DNA from 2 places in the Lysobacter arenosi genome. Region 2 is predicted to be linked to the other one. Evidence: predicted binding sites of a transcription regulator. Region 2 holds the regulator's gene; the other holds the start of a gene.

Region 1 (4,210 bases), 1.8 Mb from region 2:
ATCGCGCGGCACACACTCAAGCGCGAGTTCCGCAACATCGATCCGTCGCATGCCCGCGTGCGGCTGATCGAAGCGGGCCCGCGCGTGCTGGCCTCATTCCCGGAGTCGTTGTCGGCCAAGGCGCAACGGCAGCTGGAGAAGCTCGGCGTCGAAGTCGTGACCGGCACGGCCGTCAGCGCCATCGATGCGCGTGGCTTCACCCTTGGCGAGCAGTTCGTGCCCGCGCGCACCGTGCTGTGGGCCGCCGGTGTCGCCGCCTCGCCGCTGGGCGCGTTGCTGGGGGTCGACCGCGATCGCGCCGGGCGCGTACCGGTGGCGTCCGACCTGAGCGTGCCCGGCCATCCGGAGATCTTCATCGCCGGCGACCTCGCCAGCGTGGTGCAGGACGGCAAGCCCGTGCCCGGCGTGGCCCCGGCGGCCAAGCAGATGGGCGCGCACGTGGCCACGGCGATCCGCGCCCGCCTGGCCGGCAAGCCGGCGGCGCCGTTCCGCTATCGCGACTTCGGCAACCTCGCCACGATCGGCCGCATGGCCGCGGTGGTCGACCTGCACGGGTTCAAGCTGTCAGGCCTGCTGGCGTGGTGGTTCTGGCTGGCCGCGCACGTGTTCTTCCTGATCGGCTTCCGCAACCGGATCATCGTGCTGATCAACTGGGCATGGGCGTACTGGAGCTACCAGCGACACGCGCGGATCATCCTGGGGCAGGACAACCTTGAACGTCATCCCGGCGAACGCCGGGATCCATCTTGATCCGGCCGTTGCCGTCCAGTGCCAAGTCCAAATGGATCCCGGCGCTCGCCGGGATGACGGTTATGCAAAACAAAACGGCCCGGTTTCCCGGGCCGTTCTGCGTGTCACATCTGCTGACGCTTACGCCGCGAACAGCGCCCGCATCTTCTTGAGCGCGTTCGCCTCGATCTGGCGGATGCGCTCGGCGCTGACGCCGTACTCGTCGGCCAGCTCCTGCAGCGTGATCTTGCTTTCGTCGTCGAGCCAGCGGCGCTTGATGATGTCGCGCGAACGCGCATCGAGTTCCGACAGGCCCTCGCGCAGCAGCGCCAGGTGACCGTCTTCCTCGTCTTCGCGCTCGTAGGTCTGCGAGGGATCCTCGCCGTCGGCACGCAGGTAGGCGACCGGCGACGGCGGAGCGCCATCGTCGTCTTCGTCCGGCGCATCGAAGCCGATGTCACGGCCCGACAGGCGCGATTCCATCTCCAGCACTTCGCGCTCGGAAACGTTGAGGTCCTTGGCGACCGCGCGCACTTCCTCGGCGTTCATCCAGCCCAGGCGGGTCTTGGACTTGCGCAGGTTGAAGAACAGCTTGCGCTGCGCCTTGGTCGTGGCGACCTTGACGATGCGCCAGTTCTTGAGGATGAACTCGTGCATCTCGGCACGGATCCAGTGCACGGCGAACGACACCAGGCGCACGCCCTGGTCGGGGTCAAAACGCTTGACCGCCTTCATCAGGCCGATGTTGCCTTCCTGGATGAGGTCGCCGATCTGCAGGCCGTAGCCGTTGTAGCCACGGGCAACATGCACGACGAAGCGCAGGTGCGAGTGCACCAGCTCACGGGCGGCATCGAGGTCTTCGCCTTCGCGGAACCGGCGGGCCAGCGCCTGCTCGTCCTCGACGGTCAGCACCGGGATGCGGTGCACCGCGTTGACGTAGGCGTCCAGCGAGCCAAGCGCGCTCGGCACGGGGATGTTGTTGGCGACCAGCGCAGTGGACAGGCCGCTATTGGTAAGGCTGTTCGTGGTCATGGCAGGCATCTTAGCAGTCGGGTTGTAGGACTGCTAAAGGCCCTGGAAGTTCCGCACTGTTGCGGTGACAGAACAATCGAACCGTTCAGGTTCGGGACCGTGCCGTAGGCGTAGTCAGACCGCCAGCTGGGTCCGGGGCGGCAGCGACCAGTCGATAACGCCCTGCCCGCGCCGTTGGAGGTACTCGTTGGCGGCCGAGAAGTGGCCGCAGCCGAGGAACCCGCGGTGGGCCGACAGCGGGGAAGGATGCGGCGCCTTGAGCACCCGGTGCCGGCGCGTATCGATCACCTTGCCCTTGGCCTGGGCGTAGCTGCCCCAGAGCAGGAACACCAGGCCCTCGCGTTCGCGGTTGAGGGTGTCGACCACGTGGTCGGTGAAGCCTTCCCAGCCCTTGCCCTGGTGGGCGCCGGCGCGGCCCTCCTCGACGGTCAGCACGGCATTGAGCAGCAGCACGCCGCGCTGCGCCCATGGCAGCAGGCAACCGTGGTCGGGCCGGGCGATCCCCAGGTCGCGCTCGATTTCCTTATAGATGTTGAGCAGCGACGGCGGCACCGGCACGCCGGGCAACACCGAGAAGCACAGGCCATGGGCCTGGCCGTGGCCGTGGTACGGGTCCTGGCCGAGGATGACGACCTTGGCCGCATCGAACGGCGTCGCGTCGAACGCGGCAAAGATGTTCGGGCCGGGCGGATAGACATTGGCGCCGGCGGCCTTGCGCTCGCGCAGGAACGTCGACAGCGCCTGCATGTCCGGACGTTGCAGGTAGTCGCCTATCCGCTCCTTCCAGGATGGCTCGAGTGCGATCCTGTGGGCGCGCTCGCCGCCGTCGTTCATGCGTCCAGCGTCGCCTGCTCCGGCAACCGCGACAGGCGCAGCTGGAACAGCGTCTTGGTAATCAGCAGGCGCTCTTCGATCGGCTTGAGCACCAGATCGTTGGCGCCGGCGCGCAGCAGCGCGCTCTGGTTGTGGGCGTTGGCATCGCCGGTCATCACCAGCACCGGCAGGCGGCGCTTGCCGTGGCCGAAGTCCTGGCGCAGGCGCTCAAGCAGGTCGTTGCCGCTGAGCGCGCCCTTCAGATAGACGTCGGTCAGCACCAGGTCGGCGCCGATGTCTTCCTGGCCGCGGCGGGTCTCGAGGAATTCCAGCGCTTCCTCGACACCGATGAAGTGCAGCACGCTCAGGCCGGCGCGTTCGAGCATGCGCTTGGTCGCCAGCGCCACGACCTTGCTGTCCTCGACGTAGAGCACGCGTGCGCCGGGGATCGGCTGCGGGTGCACGTAGCCGCGGATGAAGGCGGCCAGCGCGGTGTGTCCGAGGGCCTTGTCGAAATAGTCGGTGACGTCCTCGGTGAAGCTGCGCGATTCCAGGTGCGACTGCGCATCACCGGAGACCACGATGATCGGCACGTAGGCCTGCCCCGCCGCCTCGCGCACGGCCCGGGCGAGGGCAATGCCGTCGCCGTCCGGCAGCGACAGCGAGGTGGTGACCAAGTCGACGGCGCCTGCTTCGAGCGCGGCGCGCGCCTCGGCGATGCCGGCGCAGGGCACGACCACCGCATCGGCGAGTTCGCGCGTGAGCACGTCGCCGATGAGCTTGCGCACCAGCTTGGAACCGTCCACCACCATGATCCGCGGCGCGGTGCTGGCGAGGTGGCGAAGATCGTGGGAGGTCATGCGTTCACTGCTTACGAAATGGGCCGGGTCTGGCGCAGGTAATGACCGGTCACGAGACCGGCGCCGATCCAGCCGAGCAGGCCGGACCCGAAGACAATCGCCGCTGCCTGGCGCAGGTCGAAGCCGCGCAGGGTGAAGCTGCTGCCATAACTGCGGGCGAGATCGGCGAGCGGATCGCGCAGCGCCTGGTCGGCCGCCGTCAGCAGCGCCAGTGCGATCGCGCCTGCGACCAGGCCATAGCTCAGGCCCAGATAAAGGAAGGGGCGACGAATGAAGCCGTCGGTGGCGCCGAGCTGCTGGAGCACGGCGATTTCCTCGCGGCGCGACTGGATGTCCAGGCGCACGGTGTTGCCGACCACCAGCAGCGCGCCCAGGCCGAGCAGGATCGCCAGCACCCAGGCAAGGCGCACGCCGAAGCGCAGCCAGCTATCCAGTCGCTCGCGCCAGCCGGCGTCGTGCTGGACGACGTCGACCTCTGGCAGGTTCTTCAGCGAGGCGGCGAGCATGGCTTCGTCGCCCTTGGGGCTGACGATCAACACGCTCGGCAAAGGATTGCCTTCAACGGCGGAGATGGCTTCGCCCAGGCCGCTGTGTTCGCGCAGCTCCTGCATGCCCTGCTCGGGCGTGCGCAGTTCCAGCGCGGCCACGTCGGCACGGCCACGCAGCTCGTCGGCGAGCGCGCGGGCGCGGTCGAGCGCGACTGCCGGCTTGAGGAACAGGCTGATCTGGCGCGCCTGCTGCACCGAGCCGGTGAAACGCTCGATGTTGCCCAGCGC
Region 2 (4,210 bases):
TCGGCGGTCTTCTTCATCTTCGCCAGCACTTCAGCGGAGATCTGCTGCGGCGCCATGTTCTTGCCGTCGGCCGTGGCGACCCAGGCGTCGCCGTTCTCGTGCTGGGCGATCGAGTACGGCACCAGGTCGAGGTCCTTCTGGACTTCGGCGTCGGTGAACTTGCGGCCGATCAGGCGCTTGACCGCGAAAAAGGTGTTCTTGGGATTGGTGACGGCCTGGCGCTTGGCCGAGGCGCCGACCAGGACTTCGCCGTCCTTGGTGAAGGCCACGATCGAAGGCGTGGTGCGGTCGCCTTCTGCGTTTTCGATGACCTTGGCCTTGCCGCCTTCCATGATCGCGACGCACGAATTGGTCGTGCCCAGATCGATACCGATGATCTTGCCCATGTGTGTAGCTCCCTCGCTAATGCTTGAAATGGTGTGGCGCCGAATCTGTGGTGGCGCCGATGTGCGTTATCTGGGGGCCGGCGGTTGCCTCTTCAAGCGACCGCGTTGGCAAAGTCGCTCGCCTGGCGCTGCCCTGCCCCGATCGTTCAGTCGTGCTTGGCCACCACCACCAGCGCAGGGCGCAGCAGGCGGTCGTTGAGCAGCCAGCCCTTCTGGTAGACCTGGACCACGTCGCCCGGCGCATGCCCGGCGCTCTCGACCATGCTCATCGCCTGGTGGTGCTCCGGGTTGAAGGCCTTGCCGACCGGGTCGATCGCGACCAGGCCGTTGTCGGAGACGACCTTGAGCAGCTGGCGCAGGGTCAGCTCCATGCCTTCACGCAGGTGCTGGGCGGTGTCGGCCTGGATGGTGAGGCCGGCCTCGAGGCTGTCGATCACCGGCAGCAGGTCGCCAAGGACGCGCTCGTTGGCGAACTTGCGCGCCATGTCGATATCGCGGGCCATGCGCTTGCGCTGGTTCTCGAGTTCGGCGCGTTCGCGCAGCGAATCCTCACGCAGCTGCGTCAGCTCGGCGCGGGCGGCCTGCAGTTGCGCGGCCAGCGAATCGCCGCCGTCGGCGTCGTTGGCAAGGTCCAGGGTGTCGTTGTCGGGGGTGTCTTGCGGATCGATCTGGGTCATGCGGTGCTCCATCCCTGCGCCAAGGGCGCCAAACAATTCGGAAATCCGCGCTCAAGGCGCGACAGGGCAGCAATGGGGCCGCCCCGCGAGGTTTCAAGACGAACTGCGCCGTTGGCGACGGCCAGGCGCCGTTCCGGCCGGCCAGGGGCTGTCCCCGTCCCGGCAGCGGCGGGTCCGGGTCCCTCAGGACTCGGAGTGGATGGCAGCCCCGAGCGCGTCGGCGGCGGCCTGGACCACTGGAATCACGCGGTCGTACGCCATCCGGGTCGGCCCGATCACCCCCAGGACGCCCAGTACCTGGCCACTGCCACCGCCGGCAACGTACGGGGCGGTGACCAGCGACATCCCTTCCAGCGGCGCCAGGCCGGTCTCCTCGCCAATGAAAATGCGTACGCCGGGCGCCTGCACCGTGCGTTCGAGCAGCTGCAGGATCTCGCGCTTGCGGGCGAAGGCGTCGAACAGGTCGCGCAGGCGGTCCAGGTCGGCCAGTTCCTGCAGCCCCATCAGGCGGGTCTGTCCGGCCAGCACCATGTCGTCGCCGCCCGGCGCCAGCGCCTGCTCGGCCAGCTCGACCGACTGCGTCAGCAGTGACTGCATCTCGGTCTGGGCGGTGCGTAGCTCGCGCAGCAGGGTGGCGCGGATGTCGGCCACGGTGCGCCCGGCGAAGTGGGCGTTCAGGTAGTTGGCCACGCGCTCGAGCTCGCCACTGTCGAACGGGCGACGGGTCTGCACGATCCGGTTCTGCACTTCGTTGTCGGCGAACACCAGGATCGCCAGCACACGCGCGCCGTCGAGCGGCACGAAATCGATGCGGCGGAAGGCGAACTGCTCGCGCCGCGGCACGCTGACCACGCCGACGAAGTGGGTCATCGCCGACAGCAGCTCCGAGGCGCTGCCGAGCAGGGCCTGGGTGCCGGAACCGGCCGGTAGCTCGCCGCGCAGGCGGGCTAGGTCGGAGTCCGGCAGTGGCCGCACCTGCAGCAGCGAGTCGACGAACAGGCGGTAGCCCTGGGGCGTCGGGACGCGTCCGGCCGAGCTGTGGGGCGCGCTGAGCAGGCCGGCGTCTTCCAGGTCGGCCAGGATGTTGCGGATGGTCGCCGCGCTGACGTCCAGCCCGGCGTGCCGCGCCAGCGTCTGCGAGCCGATCGGCTCGCCGCTGTTGATGTAGCGGCCGATCAGGGTGCGCAACAGCTGCCGTGCACGCGGGTCGAGGCTGGGATCGGCAGGTTTGCGGTTCATGACGGGCATATTGATAGGTCGCGGCCCGATCCGGTGCAAGGGTTTTCGGCGCCGGCCATTGCGGCCGATGCCGCAGATCTGAACCTGCGAGACGCTCCCCCGCTATCACGCCGCAACCGACACAAGGCACAATCGCGCTCCATGCTCGTCCACCTCTCCCTCAAGCAGTTCGCCGTGGTCAGTGAAGCCGAGCTCGGTTTCGGTCCCGGCCTGACCGTCATCTCCGGCGAGACCGGCGCCGGCAAGTCGTTGCTGGTCGACGCGCTGGGCCTGATCTCCGGCCTGCGTGCCGACAGCGGCGTCGTCCGCCACGGCGCCGACCGCGCCGAGCTGGTCGCCGGCTTCAGCCTCGACGACGTCCCGCTGGCCCGTGCCTGGCTGCGCGACAACGAGCTGGACGAGGACGACGCCTGCCAGATCCGGCGCGTGATCCGCGCCGACGGCGGCTCGCGCGCCTGGGTCAACGGCCGCCCGGTCACGCTGGGCCAGCTGAGCGAGCTGTCCACCCTGCTGGTCGAGATCCATGGCCAGCACGAGCACCAGGCGCTGCTGTCGCGCCCCAGCCAGCTGGCGCTGCTGGATGCCTTCGGCCGTACCCAGGCCGAACTGGGCGCCGTCGGCGCCGCGGCGACTCGCTGGAGCGCATTGCTGACCGAGCGCGACGAACTGTCGGCCAAGGGCGATGTCTCCGACCGCATCAGCTGGCTCGAACACCAGCATGGCGAACTGGATCGCGAAGACCTCGAGGCCGACGCCATCGCGCGCCTGCAGGACGACCATCGCCGCCATGCCCATGCGGCCGACCTGATTGCCGCCTGCGAAGGTGCATTCGCCCACCTCGGTGGCGAGGAAGGCCCCTCGCTCTCGCGCAGCCTGCAACAGGTTCGCAGCGACCTGCAGCGTGTGGTGGAACACGAGCCGCGCCTGGGCGATGTCGACGCGATGCTCGATGCGGCCGCGATCCAGGTCGACGAAGCCCTTGCCCTGCTCGACCGCGTTCGCAGCGACCTCGACCTCGACCCGTCGGCGCTGGAGCTGATCGAGCAGCGCCTGACCCGCATCCACGAACTGGCGCGCAAGCACCGCGTGCCACCCGAGCAACTGGGCGCGCAGCGCGATGCGATTGCGGCCGAACTGGAATCGCTGCAAGGCGCCGGCGCGCGCCTGGCCCGCCTCGACACCGAGATCGAAGCCGCCCGTCGCGACTGGCGCCAGGCTGCCGACGCACTCGGCCGTCTGCGCCGCGAGGCCGCGGCCAACCTGTCGGCCAGCACCACCGCGCTGATCTCCGAACTGGGCATGGGCGGCGGCCGCTTCGACGTGCAGGTCGAACCGGTCGAGACCGACCGCCCCGACCCGCAGGGTGGCGAGCGCGTGGAGTTCCTGGTCGCCGCCAACCCGGGCCAGCCGGCGCGAGCGCTGCGCAAGGTCGCCTCCGGCGGCGAACTGTCGCGCATCTCTCTGGCGATCGAAGTCGCCGCGCTGGGACTGGACGCGGTACCGACGATGGTCTTCGACGAAGTCGACACCGGCATCGGCGGCGCCGTGGCCGAGATCGTCGGCCAGAAGCTGCGCGCGCTGGGCGCCAGCCGCCAGGTGCTGTGCGTGACCCACCTGCCGCAGGTCGCTGCGCAGGGTCATGCCCATTACCGGGTCAGCAAGGCAGCCAGCGAAGGCGTCACCCAGAGCGCGGTGCAGCTGCTCAATGCCAAGCAGCGCGAGGAAGAACTGGCACGCATGCTCGGCGGCGTCGAACTCACCCGCGAAGCACGGGCTGCCGCCAAGCGCCTGCTGGCCGACGTCTGACGTCGGCCAACACTCACTCCCTGCGCAGGGGAAGCCGCTCCTCGGCGACCTTCTTGCGCAGCGTCGACTGCAACACGGCCACCAGCAAGGCCACCGACCAGC

Evidence for each region. The regulator HrcA, encoded in region 2, represses chaperone genes, less so after heat shock. The targets are predictions, from matches to a motif close to TTNGCACTCNNNNNNNNNGAGTGCNAA.
Region 1: the regulator HrcA is predicted to act here: its motif matches at 1,772-1,798, upstream of rpoH (RNA polymerase sigma factor RpoH).

Annotation. Positions count from the first base shown of each region.
Region 1 covers NZ_CP071517.1:2,732,701-2,736,910, forward strand. Annotated here, with positions in the region: gene HIV01_RS12620 (NAD(P)/FAD-dependent oxidoreductase) at 1-750, shown strand, start outside; gene rpoH (RNA polymerase sigma factor RpoH) at 871-1,761, opposite strand; gene ung (uracil-DNA glycosylase) at 1,876-2,595, opposite strand; gene HIV01_RS12635 (response regulator) at 2,592-3,434, opposite strand; gene ftsX (permease-like cell division protein FtsX) at 3,446-4,210, opposite strand, start outside.
Region 2 covers NZ_CP071517.1:905,673-909,882, reverse strand. Annotated here, with positions in the region: gene dnaK (molecular chaperone DnaK) at 1-386, opposite strand, end outside; gene grpE (nucleotide exchange factor GrpE) at 533-1,063, opposite strand; gene hrcA (heat-inducible transcriptional repressor HrcA) at 1,247-2,302, opposite strand; gene recN (DNA repair protein RecN) at 2,444-4,108, shown strand; gene HIV01_RS04330 (potassium channel family protein) at 4,122-4,210, opposite strand, start outside.